3 regions of the Streptomyces sp. NPDC030165 genome follow, and region 1 is predicted to be linked to each of the others. Evidence: riboswitches for the same ligand, from Rfam matches in the RefSeq annotation. Region 1 holds a riboswitch; each other region holds the start of a gene.
The links. Region 1 has a riboswitch for cobalamin ahead of ACZ4Z1_RS15370 (CoA-acylating methylmalonate-semialdehyde dehydrogenase). Riboswitches for the same ligand answer to the same signal wherever they lie in the genome.
Positions count from the first base shown of each region.

Region 2: linked by a shared signal. The riboswitch ahead of ACZ4Z1_RS26350 (FecCD family ABC transporter permease) and the one ahead of ACZ4Z1_RS15370 (CoA-acylating methylmalonate-semialdehyde dehydrogenase) in region 1 are both predicted to bind cobalamin.
Region 3: linked by a shared signal. The riboswitch ahead of ACZ4Z1_RS32875 (GHMP family kinase ATP-binding protein) and the one ahead of ACZ4Z1_RS15370 (CoA-acylating methylmalonate-semialdehyde dehydrogenase) in region 1 are both predicted to bind cobalamin.

Region 1 covers NZ_JBVIBD010000007.1:75,074-80,524, forward strand. Annotated here, with positions in the region: gene aceA (isocitrate lyase) at 1-45, opposite strand, end outside; gene ACZ4Z1_RS15365 (short-chain fatty acyl-CoA regulator family protein) at 437-1,846, shown strand; cobalamin riboswitch at 1,900-2,072, shown strand; gene ACZ4Z1_RS15370 (CoA-acylating methylmalonate-semialdehyde dehydrogenase) at 2,278-3,777, shown strand; gene ACZ4Z1_RS15375 (acyl-CoA dehydrogenase family protein) at 3,783-5,000, shown strand; gene ACZ4Z1_RS15380 (enoyl-CoA hydratase/isomerase family protein) at 4,997-5,451, shown strand, end outside.
Region 2 covers NZ_JBVIBD010000015.1:42,589-48,039, reverse strand. Annotated here, with positions in the region: gene ACZ4Z1_RS26365 (DUF3099 domain-containing protein) at 1-172, shown strand, start outside; gene ACZ4Z1_RS26360 (DsrE family protein) at 213-578, opposite strand; gene ACZ4Z1_RS26355 (heme-binding beta-barrel domain-containing protein) at 1,108-1,671, shown strand; cobalamin riboswitch at 1,678-1,807, shown strand; gene ACZ4Z1_RS26350 (FecCD family ABC transporter permease) at 1,988-3,019, shown strand; gene ACZ4Z1_RS26345 (ABC transporter ATP-binding protein) at 3,099-3,893, shown strand; gene ACZ4Z1_RS26340 (ABC transporter substrate-binding protein) at 3,903-4,952, shown strand; gene ACZ4Z1_RS26335 (Fur family transcriptional regulator) at 4,974-5,451, shown strand, end outside.
Region 3 covers NZ_JBVIBD010000022.1:52,968-58,418, forward strand. Annotated here, with positions in the region: gene ACZ4Z1_RS32860 (MFS transporter) at 1-120, opposite strand, end outside; gene ACZ4Z1_RS32865 (ATP-grasp domain-containing protein) at 113-1,381, opposite strand; gene ACZ4Z1_RS32870 (cysteine synthase family protein) at 1,378-2,400, opposite strand; gene ACZ4Z1_RS32875 (GHMP family kinase ATP-binding protein) at 2,397-3,281, opposite strand; cobalamin riboswitch at 3,482-3,704, opposite strand; gene ACZ4Z1_RS32880 (cytochrome P450) at 4,143-5,451, shown strand, end outside.

The DNA of each region.
Region 1 (5,451 bases):
CCGCTGGGCCAGTTCCTCGGCCGCCTTGGAATCTGCCTGTGCCATGACCATCTCCCGGATGTTCGCTCGAAACCGCTGTGGTGGACCGCTGTGCGTGGTGGACTGCTCTGCCTGAACTGCTCGGACTGGCTGAACTGACTGAACTGGCGGGTTTCTGGCAGGCCACTGGTGAACGGTGCGAATACCCGGCACCAAGTGCCATGCCAGTGCCACCGAAGCTGTGAAGTGCGGCCCGTCGGACGTCCCGGTAGCGGGTGAGCAATGTTGCCGCGGGCCGCACTGCCGACTCTGACAGTGGCACTTGGTGCCATCAACCGTGGCCCGCAGCCAAGTTCCGCCAATCTTCCGGTGCCGTTCTGCCAAGGTTGCGAAGTCCCCTGACGACCGTAAGGCGACTAGGGTGCTGCCGGGCGCCGGCAGCGACGGAGGGGGCACCGTGAGCAAGATCTACGCCGGGGCGCGGCTGCGGCGGCTGCGGGAGGAGCGCGGGTTCAGCCAGGCCGCGCTGGCCCGCGTCCTGGCCATCTCGCCCAGTTACCTGAACCAGATGGAGCACGACTCACGGCCGCTGACCGTGCCCGTACTCCTGCGCCTGACCGAGACCTTCGGGGTGGACCCCGGCTTCTTCTCCGAGCGCGACACCAGCCGGGTGCTGGCCGACCTGCGCGAGGCCCTGGCCGACGAGCTGGCCGCCGGCCGGGTCTCCCCCACCGACCTGTCCGAACTCGCCTCGCGACAGCCCGCGGTGGCGTCGGTCCTGCTCGGCCTGGGACGGCGCAACCAGGCGCTGACCGAGCGGCTGGCGGAGGTGGCGGAGGGCCGGGGCGGCGGCAGCACCGACCCGGCTGTGCCGCTCTCACCGCACGAGGAGATCCGCGAGTTCTTCTACCGGCGGCAGAACTATCTGCACGACGCCGACACCGCGGCCGAGGAACTCGCCGCCGAGCTGGGCATCCGCCCCGGCGAGGTGCAGCGCGCGCTGGCCGCCCGGCTCACCGAGCGGCACGGCGTACGCCTGGCCGGCACACCCGACGGGCCGCTGCACCACTACGACCCGTCCACCCGGGTGCTGCGCCTGTCGGCCGGGCTGCGGCCCGGGCAGCGGGCCTTCCGCATGGCGACCCAGCTGGCGCTGCTGGAGGCCGGTGAGGAGCTGTCGCGGCCCGCCTCCGAGGACTTCGAGGAGGGCTCGACCGCCTGGTCGCTGGCCCGGATCGGGGTCGCCAACTACTTCGCGGCGGCGCTGGTCCTGCCGTACGGCCCGTTCCACGCCGCCGCCGAGGAGCTGCGGTACGACATCGAGCGGCTGACCGACCGCTTCGGCCTCGGGTACGAGACGGTGTGCCACCGGCTGAGCACCCTTCAGCGGCCGCGCCGGCGCGGGGTCCCGTTCTCCTTCGTCCGCGTCGACCGGGCCGGCAACATGTCCAAGCGGCAGTCCGCCACCGGCTTCCACTTCTCCCGCGCGGGCGGCACCTGCCCCCTGTGGAACGTCTACGAGGCGTTCACCGCGCCCAGCCGCATCCACGTACAGATCGCCGCCATGCCGGACGGCCGCCGCTACCTGTGGACGGCACGCGCCGTCACCCGGCACCGCGGCGGCTGGGGCGACCCCGGCAAGACCTTCGCCATCGGCCTCGGCTGCGAGATCCGGCACGCGTCCCGGCTCGTCTACTCCGACGGCCTGGACCTGGACAACGCCGCCGCGGCCACGCCGATCGGCATGGGCTGCCGGGTCTGCGAACGCCTGGAGTGCCCGCAGCGCGCCGTGCCGCCGCTCGGACGGGCGCTGGCCATCGACGAGAACAGCAGCACGTTCGTGCCGTATCCGGTGCGGGAGGGATGAGGGCGGACCCGGTCCCCGTTCCCCCTGGACTTACTAGGACGTCCAACTATATGTTCGTGTCGTAGGCCCGCGGTGCAGGGAAGCCGGTGCGAATCCGGCGTGGTCCCGCCACTGTGACCGGGGAGTGCGACGCCGAGCAACACGCCACTGACGCAGGTGAGTCGGGAAGGCGGGCGGCGCGCGGTGATCCGGAAGCCAGGATACCGGCCGTGGGTGTTGTTCCGTGTTGTCCACGAGGATGGAGCAGACACGCATGGCACCGGTGCGTACCCACAGCCCAGGTGATCCGGTCCGGCCCGCGGCACCGCCCGCGCGCTGACGGTTCCACGCCTTTCGCGTCCCACGGCCCCGCCGCGTGCCGCGCGCCATCCGCGCCGTACGTGGGCCCGGCCGTGCCATCCCCGGATCTCACCTGACGAGAGCAGGCCCCCATGGTCCGTGAACTGACCCATTTCATCGGCGGCAAGCACACACCGGGAACATCGGGTGCTTACGGCGATGTGTACGACCCCAACACCGGCACCGTGCAGGCCCGGGTCCCGCTCGCGGACCGGGCCGGGACGACCGCGGCCGTCGCGGACGCCGCGGCCGCCCAGCCGGAGTGGGGCGAGTGGAACCCGCAGCGGCGCGCCCGCGTGCTGCTGAACTTCCTGCGCCTGGTCGAGGGCGAGCGGGACTCCCTGGCCCGGCTGCTGTCCAGCGAGCACGGCAAGACCGTCCCGGACTCGCACGGCGACCTCCAGCGCGGGCTGGAGGTGGTGGAGTTCGCGGCCGGCATCCCGCACCTGCTCAAGGGCGAGTTCACCGACAACGCCGGGACCGGCATCGACGTGCACTCGCTGCGCCGCCCGATCGGCGTGGTGGCCGGCATCACCCCGTTCAACTTCCCGGCGATGATCCCGCTGTGGAAGGCCGCGCCGGCCATCGCCTGCGGGAACGCGTTCATCCTGAAGCCGTCCGAGCGGGCGCCTTCGGTTCCGCTGCGGCTCGCCGAACTGTTCCTGGAGGCGGGGCTGCCGCCCGGCATCCTCAACGTCGTGCACGGGGGCAAGGAGTCGGTGGACACGCTGCTGGAGGATCCGCGCGTCGAAGCGCTCGGCTTCGTCGGCTCGACGCCGATCGCCGCGCACGTCTACGCGACCGCCGCCGCGCACGGCAAACGCGCCCAGTGCTTCGGCGGCGCCAAGAACCACCTGATCGTGATGCCGGACGCCGATCTCGACCAGGCAGTGGACGCGCTGGTCGGCGCCGGGTACGGATCGGCGGGCGAGCGCTGCATGGCGGTCTCGGTCGCCGTACCGGTGGGCGAGGAGACCGCCGACGCGCTGGTGGCGCGGCTCAAGGAGCGGGTCGGCACGCTGCGTATCGGCCGCTCCGACGACCCGCACGCCGACTTCGGGCCGCTGGTGAGCCGCGACGCGCTGGACCGGGTCCGCGCCTATGTGGACCTCGGTGTCACCGAGGGGGCGGAACTGGTCGTCGACGGACGGGGCTTCACCCTGCCAGGACACGAGGACGGCTTCTTCGCGGGCGCATCGCTCTTCGACCGGGTCACCCCGGACATGCGGATCCACCAGGAGGAGATCTTCGGCCCGGTGCTGTCGGTGGTACGGGCGGCGGACTACGAGGAGGCGCTGCGGCTGCCCACGGAGCACCCGTACGGCAACGGCGTGGCGATCTTCACCCGTGACGGGGACACCGCGCGGGACTTCAGCCGCCGGGTGAACACCGGCATGATCGGCGTGAACGTGCCCATCCCGGTGCCGGTCGCGTACCACACCTTCGGTGGCTGGAAGCGGTCCGGCTTCGGCGACCTGAACCAGCACGGCCCGGACGCGATCCGCTTCTACACCCGGACCAAGACCGTCACCTCGCGCTGGCCCTCCGGGGTCAAGGAGGGCGCGAGCTTCACCATCCCGACGATGGGCTGAGCGCGATGAGTGTCATGACCACCGCCACCACGGCTGCCTCGCTGACCTCACTCACCGCGGACCAGCTGGCCATCGCCGAGACGACCCTGGACTTCGCGCAGGAGCACATCGCGCCGCACGCCGTGGCCTGGGACCAGGACAAGCACTTCCCCGTGGACGTGCTGCGCAAGGCCGCCGGGCTCGGGCTCGGCGGGGTCTACGTACGGGAGGAGTACGGTGGCTCCGCGCTCAGCCGCACGGACGGCGTGCTGGTCTTCGAAGTGCTGGCCACCGCCTGCCCGTCCATCGCGGGCTACCTCTCCATCCACAACATGGTCGCCTGGATGATCGACCGGTACGGCGACGACGCACAGCGCGCCCGTTGGCTGCCCGGCCTGTGCTCGATGGCGGACCTGGGCAGCTACTGTCTGACCGAGCCGGGCGCCGGGTCCGACGCGGCGGCGCTGCGCACCCGCGCGGTGCGCGACGGCGACGATTACGTGCTGACCGGCGTGAAGCAGTTCATCTCCGGCGCCGGGGCCTCGCAGGTGTACATCGTGATGGCCCGTACCGGCGAGGACGGCCCTGGCGGCATCTCGGCGTTCGTCGTCGAACGGGACGACCCGGGCCTGTCGTTCGGCGCCAACGAGAAGAAGATGGGCTGGAACGCGCAGCCCACCCGGCAGGTGATCCTCGACGAGGTCCGCATTCCCGCCGGCCGGCGGCTCGGCGCGGAGGGCGACGGCTTCCGCATCGCGATGAGCGGCCTCAACGGCGGCCGGCTCGGCATCGCCGCCTGCTCCCTCGGCGGTGGCCAGAGCGCCCTGCACGCGGCGCAGGCGTACCTCAGGGACCGGGAGGCGTTCGGGGGCCGGCTGCTGGACGCGCAGGCGCTGCAGTTCCGGCTCGCCGACATGGCCACCGAGCTGGCCGCCGCCCGCGCGCTGGTGCGGCAGGCGGCCGAGGCGCTGGACCGGGCCGACCCGCAGGCGCCGCAGCTGTGCGCGATGGCCAAACGGTTCGCCACCGACACGGGCTACTCCGTCGCCGACCGTGCGCTGCAACTGCACGGCGGCTATGGCTACCTGAGTGAGTACGGCATGGAGAAGATCGTCCGCGATCTTCGGGTGCACCGGATCCTGGAAGGAACGAACGAGATCATGCGCTTGATCGTGGCCCGCGGGCTGACCGGGGCGGGGGCCGGCGCCACCCGCGCCAAGGCCGGAACGGGGGCCGCCCGATGACCGGCACCCCCGTACGCGACGACCTCGCACCGGCCCCCGCCCGCGACGACTCCGTACTGCTGCGCACCGAGGGCCGCGCGGCCTACCTCACCCTCAACCGGCCCAATGCCCTCAACGCCCTGAACCACACCATGGTGCGCCGGATCGACGCGGCCCTGACCGCGTGGGAGCACGACCCCGCGGTCGAGACCGTGGTGATCACCGGTGCGGGTGAGCGCGGCCTGTGCGCGGGCGGCGACATCCGCGCCATCCACACGGACGCGCGGTCCGGCGGCGGTGCGGCGTCCGCCGCGTTCTGGCGCGACGAGTACCGGCTCAACGCCCGCATCGCGCGCTACCCCAAGCCGTACGTCGCCGTCATGGACGGCATCGTGATGGGCGGCGGCGTCGGCGTCTCGGCGCACGGCAGCGTACGCATCGTCACCGAACGGTCCAAGGTCGCCATGCCGGA
Region 2 (5,451 bases), on a different contig from region 1:
GGCGATGTGCGTGGTCGCCATGGTCATCCCGCCGTTCGCGGCGGTCGTCGGCAACCGGCGGGAGCCGGGTGAGCGCTGGTGGGACGAGTCGGGCGACCCCGAGTCGGACCGGTGGTGGCGCGAGCTCGACGACCACGGTCCCGGGCACGGCTCCGGCTCCGGGCGCCGCTGAGCCGCACCCGCCGCCCGCGGTGCCGCCCGCGCCCGTACCGTCAGTAGACCAGCGCCTGCACCCCGTCCGGCATGACCTCACTCACGAAGACTTGCGCACCGGCGATCCGGACGCCCTCGATGAGGTCCTTCTCCCCGATGTCCCGGCGGGCCGCGCACTGCGTGCACACGGTGATGGTGCCGCCGCCCGCCGTGATCGAGTCGATCAGGTCCGGCAGCGGCGCCGCGTGCGGCAGCTCGAACTCCGCCGCGCGCCCCGGCAGCGCGAACCACGCCGACTCCCCGGTCAGCCACAGGGAGACATGCACCCCACTGGCCACGGCCACCGCCGCCACCGTGAACGCCTGCGAGCACCGCTCGGGGGCGTCCGCCCCCGCCGTCACCTTGATCACCAGCTTCTTCGCCATACGGCCACTTTAAGGCTCCCGCCAACGCGACCTTCCGGCCCGGCAGTTGGCCAGTCGTCCGACCGGCACACGATCACCTCGGGGGCCGCGTGCGACCGGACCGTCCTGGCCGGCCACCTCGCGCGGCGTCACGCACCCGGCTCGTACGCCGCGCGGGCCGCACCCGCCCGCTGATGATCGCCCTGGGCGCCGCGCTCGGCGTCGTCGGCACCTGGCCGACCACGCCCCGCGCCGCGCCACCTCACCTCCCACGGCTGGACCGTGCCGGACGGCACCCGGGCCCGGGTCCACCCGGCGGGACCGACCTCACAGCGCCGCCACCGGCCGCGCCGACTAGACTCGCTTCCGGTCCGTAACACCTCACTCCGTCCGAGGAGCGCGCTCGTGCTTGAGGCAGTCTTCACCACCCTGCTCGTCCTGGTCGCCGTCGGCGTCGTCGCCTTCGCCGGGCTGACCTGGAAGAAGCTGTACCAGGGCCAGCGCTGACCGAGACCCCAGATCCTTTCCCCGATACAGATCGCCTGAGCTGATGATCGAGATCCCGTCCGACCTGAACCCGGCCCTCGTGCCCCTCGCTTTCCTGCTGGGCAACTGGGAGGGCGCCGGCGTCGCCGACTTCCCCGGTGCCGAGAAGTGCAACTTCGGCCAGGAGGTCACCTTCACGCACGACGGCCGTGACTTCCTCGAATACACCTCGCACAGCTGGGTGCTCGACGGCGAGGGCAAGAAGGTCGCGCCGCTGGAGACCGAGTCCGGCTACTGGCGCATCGACAAGGACCGCAAGGTCGAGATCGTGATGATCCGCGACGGCGGCGTCGCGGAGGTCTGGTACGGCGAGCTGGCCGACCAGAAGCCGCAGATCGACCTGGCCACCGACGCCGTGGCGCGTACCGCCGCCTCCGGCCCGTACACCGGCGGCAAGCGCCTGTACGGTTATGTCAACAGCGACCTGATGTGGGTCGGCGAGAAGGCCACCCCCGAGGTGCCGCTGCGCCCGTACATGTCGGCGCACCTGAAGAAGGTCGTCGACCCGAGCGAGTGGGCCAAGGACATCAAGGACCTGCCGGACGACGGCATCGCCTTCTTCAAGTAGACCGCCTTCGAACAGGCAGCACACAGTCGCAGAGCGCCCCGCGGGGGAAGTCCGGTGAGAGTCCGGCGCTGACCCGCAACGGTGTGCGGAACGTCCGTTCCGCCAGCCCGATCACCCGCGGGAGCGCCCGTTCCTGACAACTCGCCGTGGACTGCGAGGGGACACCGCCGCCGGCCTCGCGCCACGCGCCGTCACCCCTGACCGTACGGACGCGGCCCGAGCCGAAGGCGTACGTCCCTTGGCCGCCCCAGCCCGTACCGCCGGCCCCGCCGCCTCCGAGAGCCATGCCTGCGCCCGGCCCCGTACCGGCTCGCCGGTGCCCACCGTGCCGCTGGCCGCCGGGCTGGCCCTCGTGCTGCTCGCCTCACTGGTGTGCGGCGTAGGCCTCGGCGCCTCCGGCGTCGGCTGGGGCGACGTGCTGCGCTACCTCGGCTCCGGGCTGAGCGGCGGCACGATCGCCTCCGACGAGGTCTCCGCGTACACCATCGTGTGGGAGCTGCGCTTCCCGCGCGCGCTCCTGGCCGCCGTCGTCGGCGCCGGGCTGTCCGCCATCGGTGTGGCCGTCCAGGCACTGGTACGCAACGCCCTCGCCGATCCGTTCGTGCTCGGCATCTCCTCCGGCGCCGCGGTCGGCGCCAACGCCGTCCTGCTCTTCGGGGCGCTGGCCGCGCTGGGCGTCTGGGCGCTGTCCGCCGCGGCGTTCTGCTCGGCGCTGCTGGCCATGGCGCTGGTGTACGCGGCGGCCCGCAGCGCGCACGGCCTGACCCCGCTGCGCCTGGTCCTGACCGGCTCCGCGATGTACTACGGCTTCTCCGCCCTCTCCACCCTGATGGTCTTCGCCGCCGACCGGGGCGAGGCGGCGCGCTCCGCCATGATGTGGCTGCTCGGCAGCCTCAGCGGCGCGGGCTGGGGCTCACTGCCCGTCGCCGCGGCGGCGGTGGCCGGGGCGCTGGTGTACCTGATGCTCTCCGCGGGCCGCCTCAACGCGCTCGCGATGGGGGACGAGTCGGCCGCCGCGCTCGGCGTGGACCCCGGGCGGCTGCGCCGGGAGCTGTTCGCGGTCACGGCGGCCGTCACCGGCGCGGTGGTCGCGGTCAGCGGCGCGATCGGCTTCGTCGGGCTGATGGTGCCGCACGTGACCCGGATGCTGGTGGGTGCCGGGCACCGCCGGGTGCTGGTGGTGGCCCCGCTGCTGGGCGCGGTGCTGATGGTGTGGGTGGACATCCTGTCCCGGGTGCTGCTGGCGCCCGTCGAGCTGCCGGTCGGAGTGATCACCGCGGTGCTCGGCGTGCCGGCCTTCGTCCTGCTGATGCGGCGCCGCGGCTACACGTTCGGAGGCGGGGCCTGATGCGGGGACACGGCGGTAGGTACGTACGCAGGCGGGGCCTGACGCGGAACCACGGCGGCACGTACGGAGGCGGCATCTGATGCGGATCGACATCGACGCGGTGTCCGTGGACGTGGCCGGTGCCCGGCTCGTGCACGACATCACCCTGCACGCGGGCAGCGGCCGGGTCGTCGGGCTGGTCGGGCCCAACGGCAGCGGCAAGTCCACCCTGCTGCGCTGTGCCTACCGCGCGCTGCGCCCGGCCGCCGGGACGGTCCGGCTGGACGGCGCGGACCTGCACGCCATGGGCGTACGCGAAGGGGCCCGCCACCTGGCCGCGCTGCCCCAGGAGTCGGCGACCGAGTTCGGCTTCACGGCCGCGGAGGTCGTCGCGATGGGGCGGCTGCCGCACCAGCGCGGTTCGGGGCGGCCGAGCGCGGCGGACCTGCGGGTGTGCGAGGCGGCGCTGGTACGGACCGGCGCGGACCACCTGGCCGGGCGCGCGTTCCTGAGCCTGTCCGGCGGCGAGAAGCAGCGTGTGCTGATCGCCCGCGCGCTGGCCCAGGAACCGCGGGTGCTGGTGCTGGACGAGCCGACGAACCACCTCGACATCGCGCAGCAGCTGGAACTGCTGGCGCTGGTGCGGGACAGCGGACTGACGGTGCTGACCGCGCTGCACGACCTGAACCTGGCCGCCCTGCACTGTGACGAGCTGTACGTCATCTCCGGAGGGCGCATCGTCGCCTCCGGCGCGCCGCACGACGTGCTGGGCCCGGAGCTGCTGGCCGAGGTGTTCGGGGTGCGCGCGCACCGCGTGGCGCACCCCGAGACCGGTGCCGTACAGCTCCTGTTCGACCGCCTGCCCGGCCGTACCGCCCCCTCGACCACCCCGTAAGGACCCTCCATGCGCACCCGCCACCGCTCCGCCGCCCTGCTCACCGCCCTCACGCTCGCCGCGCTCACCGGCTGCGGTGCGCACGTCGCCGAGGACGGGAAGGACGGTGCCGCCAAAGCGTCCGGGGCGGGCGGGTCCGGGCACTACCCGGTCACGGTCGAGAACTGCGGGACGAGGACCACGTACGACAAGGCGCCGCGGCGCGTGGTCACCAACGACGTCGGGATCGCCGACATCATGTTCGCGCTCGGCCTGGAGGACCACATGGCCGGGTACGTCATGCCGGAGTACCGGGGCAAGGTCGACGCCGTCGCCTGGAAGGACGCGTACGGCAAGGTGCCCTGGCTCTCCAAGAAGGCGATCACCAAGGAGATCGCCCTGGACGCCAGGGCCGACCTGGTCTTCGCGGGCTGGAACTACGGCTTCGGCGAGGACAGCGACGTCACCCCCGCCTCCCTGAAGAAGCTCGGCATCGGCAGCTACGTCCTGACCGAGTCGTGCCGCAACGGGACCGACGGCGGCCAGGGCAGCGCCCGCGGGGTGATGCCGCCGCTGGACGCGCTCTACACCGATCTGAAGACCCTCGGGAAGATCTTCGACGTCGAGGAGCGGGCGGACGCGCTGATCGCGAAGTACCGCAAGCAGGTCGCCGACGCCCAGGCCAAGGCCCCCAAGGGCGGCGAACGGCCCACCGTCTTCCTCTACGACGGCGGCCAGGACAAGCCGATGACCTCCGGCCGTTTCGCCGGGCCGCACGACATCATCACCAAGGCCGGCGGCGACCACGTCATGAAGGACCTGAAGGACTCCTGGACCACGGTCGGGTGGGAGTCGGTGGTCGAACGCGACCCTGACGTGATCGTCATCAACGATTACGGCACGCCGACCGCCGAACAGAAGAAGTCGTTCCTGAAGTCGTACGCGCCACTGAAGAACGTCTCGGCGGTCAAGAACGATCGCATCTACGTCATGGACTACGCCGACCTGGTGGAGAGCCCGCGCAATCCGGCGGCCGTCACCGCGCTCTCCGGCTACCTGCGGAAAATAGGCGGCCGCTGAACACCCTCCTACACTGGCGGTGTGGTGAGCAGCGACTGGCAGAGCGACCTCCGCAAGCGCGGGTACCGGCTGACCCCGCAGCGACAGCTCGTGCTGGAGGCGGTGGACAAGCTCGAACACGCGACCCCCGACGACATCCTCACCGAGGTGCGCCGTACGGCGGGCGGTGTGAACATCTCCACCGTCTACCGGACGCTGGAGCTGCTGGAGGAGCTGAACCTGGTCAGCCATGCCCACCTCGGGCACGGCGCGCCCACGTACCACCTCGCCGACCGGCACCACCACATCCACCTGGTGTGCCGGGACTGCACGGAAGTGATCGAAGCCGATCAGACGGTGGCCGCACCGTTTACGACGACGCTTCGGGAAACGTTCGGTTTCGACACCGACCTGAAGCACTTCGCGATCTTCGGGCGCTGCGCGGCATGCACCGAGAAGTGCGCCGCGCAGGCTGCGGACGGCGGGCCGGGCACCGAGGGCGGGTCGGGGGCCACACCGT
Region 3 (5,451 bases), on a different contig from region 1:
CAGGACCATGAAGCTGCCGAGCGGGATGAGGAAGGAGCTGAGCAGCAGGAAGCGGAGTGGCCCGGTGAGGGTGGACAGCGTGGCACGCGAGCCCCGGGCGCCGCCGGTGCGTTCAGCCACCGGAAGCCCGGCGCACCGCCGCATCCGCCGCTGCCGCCGAGGGAACCGGCTCCGTCAGCACCCGTACGGCATTGGCCGCCGCCACCGCGCAGTGCGTGGCCAGTTCGGCCGTCTCGGCCTCCGCGTAGACGATCCCCGCGTAACCGCGGCTGTCGCCCAGGTGCTCGACGCGGTCGCCGATCCGCTTGACCGGATACCAGGCGGGTGAGCCCGGCATGTGCGGCAGCCGGTCGAGACCGTCGACCCCGGTGAACACCCCTGGTTGCGAGGGGTATCCGAGGACGAAGGCCGAGGCAGGGCCGCCGGGCGGCGCCGCGTCCATGAGCTTGGGGCGGACCCCGAGCGCCGCCTCGACCATCGCCTCGTACACGTTGACGCCGAGGGCCCGGCACAGGCCCTCACCGACGAGTGCGCCCCCGATCCGCGGATTGATCTCCACGACCTCCGGGCCCGCGGTGGTCAGGGCGAACTCCACGTGGGCGAACCGGTCGGTGTAGTCGATGGCGGCCAGCACACGGCCGAGCCACTGCTCCAGAGCGGCCCGGCGCGGCTCCGGCAAGGCGACGGGGAACGCGGTGATCTCCTCCCGGAAGTGCGGTTCGGGCGACATCAGCCGGCTGGAGACGCCCAGCAGGCGTGTCCGGCCCGCCCAGGTGAGCGTTTCCGCGCTGTACACGGGCCCGGAGAAGTACGGTTCGGCGAACAGACGGCCCTTCAACCGCCGCCCGGCCGCCTCGGCCAGCGCCGCGTCCAGCTCGCGCTCGTCCCGTAGCAGCCAGACGTTCTGACTGCCGGTGCCCGCGCTGTCCTTGAGGATCGCCGGCAGGCCCACGGCCTTCACCAGCAACGCGGCCGTCTCCGTATCGCCGCTGTCCGCCTCGGCCGCGCGGGCGCGGGTCAGCCCGGCTTCGAACAGCCGGTTCCGTACGGCGACCTTGTCCCTGGCCAGCCGCAGTACGGCCGGGTCGGGGCCGGGCAGCCCGAAGCGGGCGGTGAGGTCGGCGCCGACCAGCATCCAGGTGTCGGTGGAGCTGATCAGCCCCCGCAGGCCCGGGGTCCGGCCGAGCTGTTCCGCCACCAGCTCCGTGTCGAAGGTGTCGGTCTCCACCACATCGACCGCGCCCGCGGGGAGCCGGTCCAACTCGTACGCGTAGTACGAGGGGTCGCGGGTCAGCAGCCGCAGCGGCTCGCCCAGCCGGGCGGCGGCGCGCGTCAGGTGTCCCAGCCCGAAGGTGAGCGATTCTAGGCAGACCACGGTCATGCGCGGGTCTCCTTCCGGGGTGACGGCCAGGGGGCGCGGTGCCACGCCATCGTCGACCAGGGCATGGTCATCTCCTCGGGACTGCCGACCTCCGCCGGCTTCAGGGCGGCCAGGTCCGCGGCCTCCCGGTGGCGGGCGTACACCCGCTCAACGTAGCGGTGGCCGGTGTCGGCCCCGATCACCAGGTGGAGCCGGTCGGGGTGGCGGCGGGTCTCGTACGTGGCGGTCAGGTATGCGGCGCCGGTGGACAGCCCGGCGAAGACGGCGTGCTCGCGCAGCAGGGCGACGGCGCCGGACATGGCGTGGGTGAAGTCCATCCAGTGGACGGCGTCGTACAGGTGGTGGCGGACGTTGTCGAAGGCGATCGAGGAACCGATACCGGCGATGATCGCCTCCGGGTCGTGATGGTCCTGGCTGCCGAAGGTGACGCTGCCGAACGGCTGCACCCCGACCAGCCGGACGCCGGGATCGCGGCGGCGCAGGTGCGCCACGAGGCCGCCGGTCGAGGCCCCCGAGCCGACCCCGCCGACGACGGACAGCGGGCGGCCCGGCAGGGCCGTGGCCACCAGGTCCGCGACCTCCTGGTAACCCAGGTAATGGATGGCGTCGTGGTACTGGCGCATCCAGTGGACGCCGGGCCGTTCGGCGAGGATCTCCCGCACCCGCCGTACCCGCAGCTCCTGGTCGAGCTTGAGGTCGCGCGACGGTCTGACCTGCTCGACCGTCGCGCCGAGTATCTCCAGCTGGGCGAGGGTCGTGGCGTCGACGGTGGTCGAGGCGACGATGTGGCAGCGCAGGCCGTAGCGGTGGCAGGCCAGCGCCAGCGCGTGGGCGTAGATGCCGCTGGAACTGTCGATCAGGGTCTGTCCGGGGCGGACGGTGCCCCGGTCGAGCAGGTGCCGGACGGCCGCCAGCGCCGAGTAGATCTTCATCGACTCGAACCGCAGCAGCACCATGCCGTCCGACAGCCGGACGAGGTCGGGGACTTTGAGGGCGTCGGCTATGTGGGGGTGCGTCACGCGTAGCCTCCTTGGGCGAATGAGCACTGGTGGCCGAGCGACCGGAAGAAGGCGGACAGCTCACCCTTCAGAGCCGGCGCCGGACGGCTGCTGAAGAGGTAGCCGATGAGGGAGCCGGTGTGGGCGACGAAGAGGCCGTCCGCCCCGAACTCCGCACGGTGGGCCAGTACGGCGTCGAAGGTGTGCTTGGGCAGTACCTCCTGGGACAGCGCGCCGCTGAAGGTCGCGGCCCGGGCCACGGCCGCCGGGTCACCCGAGGCGAAGCCCTTGAGGAGGTCGGTCAGGCACTTCTCGTACTCGGCAGCGTTGCGCCGGTAGTGCCGTTGCAGCAGGGGGGTGACGGTGGCGGTGTCCACCGTGCCCGGCTCCATGACGAAGGCGGTGTGGAAGCCGATGCCGGTGCCCAGCCGCCGTACGACACGGTGCCGGCCGCTCAGGTAGAGCGCGAACTCGTCGAGGAAGACGCTGTCGGCCCGCTCTATCGCCGACAGGACGCGCTGGACGGCCCCGGTGTCGTACGGTAGTGAGAAGACCCGGAACAGACAGCGCAGCGTCGCCACGATGTCGGCCGTCGAACTGGCCATGCCCACCCCGACCCGCAGGTCCGAGTGGGTGCTCCAGCGGCCCGGCGGCAGCGTCAGGCCGAAGTGCTCCAGGAAGAGCCGCGCGGCCGTCGCCGCCTTCTCACCGAGGGGCGGTGCGTCCCCGGGGGCGGCGCCGGGCGTGAAGTAGACCCAGGAGTGGCGGTCCACGGGGAACGACACGATCGCGATGTCCCGGTCACCGCCCGGACGCAACGGGCCCTGGAACAGCTCGCCCAGCGTCCCCTGGCAGACGCCGGAGACCCACCGCGCCGCGGCGCCGCCGGACGCGGTCAGCACCGGGCACCGTACGACGGCCGTGCGTGGACCGGCCGTCGGCCGCCCCGGCTGTATGCCTCGGTCACGAACACGCCCTCTCTCGCCGTACCCGGCCCGGGGATCGACCGGTGAGTGAGAGGGCGGCCGCGCCGTATGCGCGTTGCTCCGCCTGCACCGCCGACCCAGCCCTCGAGGTCACCGTGGACAGCGCGTGCGTCCGTCCACGCACGCGCGCAGTGGCAGGTATCCGGACTCGTGGGCACGTCGGCCGGACCGTCCGGCGACACCTACCGGCCGCCGCTTCCCGCACCCTTCGACCGGGTCCGGTGCTGTTGGCGGCTTCCGCTCCCACTCACCGCTGCGGGACAGTCCCGGATTCCCACCGGGTTCCCTCTTACGACGCCCCACGGACCGTGGCGCGAACCGACTGCGCACATCAGCGTAGAGGCGCTCCCGCCACCGCAACAGAGTGACCTGAGTGGTTGTCTCGATCGGCGCCGCTGACAGGGCGCGCGATGTGTGCAGTACGGGGACCACCGCCCGCCGGAGCCGGTCACCGGGATACCGCCCCGCAGCACACCGCCCGTGGCCCGGCTCGAACGTGTCATATCGGTCGGGCGCCTCACGGTCATGCAACAGATCCACTCGCCGCGCCCGGGGGCCGTTTCGAGCCTCGGGCTCCGGGCCGGGCGGCGGAGTGGCCGGCTTCGCCGTGGCGGCGAGGGCGGCCACTCCGCCTCCGGCCGGTCACCGGGGCTTCCTGCCTCTGACCGGCCGCCGGGACTTCCCCACCGCCCGGATCCGCCGATGATGGAGGCTGCACTCCCGCCGCCGAGGGCCCACCTCACGGCGGGACCGGGCGTCAGTCAGGAGGCGTTGGCCATGCGTATCCCTGGTCCCGAGCCCCGGCCGGACGGCGGGGTGGGGGCGGTCGCCGCGGCGGGCGGACTGCACACCTACCAGCTGTGGCTGCACGCGGAGTACGGGCCCGTCGTACGGTTCCAGCTGCCGGGCGCGGAGACGGCCGTGTCGGTCGCCGACCCCGTACTGCTGGAGGCCACGGCCCACCTCGACAAACGGCCGGAGCGGCTGTTCGCGTTCCTGGCCCCGCTGTGTGAGGCCGGCAACCTGCAGGTGCTGCCGGCCGAGGAGCACACCCCCTGGCGGCGCGTCCTGCTGTCGGTGCTGGCCGGGCGCCCGTCCCACGAGCGGCACGCCGCGCGGTTCACCGCGCTGGCGGCCGGCCTCGCGGACCGCTGGGGCGAGCAGGCCGGCCGTGGCCCCGTCGCGCTGCAGAAGGACCTCACCGCGCTGTCGCTGCGGATGATCTGCGCTTACGCGCTGGAGGGCGAGGCCGCTGACCCGGACGCCGTCGTCGCCGCCTTCGAGGAAGTGCTCACTGAATATTTGGGACGGCTCTACCAGGTGCCGGTCCCCGGCACCCAGGAAGAACGCGCCGAACGGGCGGCCCGGGCCCTCGCCTACCTGCGCGCGACGGTCGACCGGGCCGTCGCGGCCCACCGCTCCGGCAGCCGCACGGACCGGAGCGACCTGGTCGGGGCGCTCGTCGAGGCCGGTGAGAGCCCCGCACGGATCCGCGACACCGTCATGGTGACGCTGCTGGCCGCCCACCACACCACCGGAGTGGCCGTCTCCTGGACCCTGCACCTCCTGGGGCGCCACCCCGAGGCGGCCGAACGCGTCGCCGCCGAACTGGACCGCGTACTCGGGGACCGCACGGTGCCCGAGTACGCCGACCTGCGGCGCCTGCCGTACCTGGACATGGTGCTGAAGGAAGCGATGCGGCTCTACCCGCCCGGCCCGTACGGCGCGCGGGAGACGACCGGGCCCCTCGTCCTCGGCGATTACGGGGTTCCGGCCGGGACGACGGTCTTCTACCCGTTCTGGGCCGTGCACCTGAACCCCGACCACTGGCCCGAGCCCGAGAAGTTCGTACCCGAACGGTTCGTCCCGCGGGAGGTGGCCGCGCGGCCGAGGCTGGCCTACATCCCGTTCGGCATCGGGCCACGCAGCTGCGAGGGCGCCGGACTGGCCATGGTCGAGGCCGAACTCGTCCTGGCCGTCCTGCTCAAACGCTTCCGGTTCCGGCCCGCGCCGGGACACCGGGTGACGCCGGTCGAACGGTTCGTGCTGTGGGCGGAGGACGACATCCGGATGCTCGTGACACCGC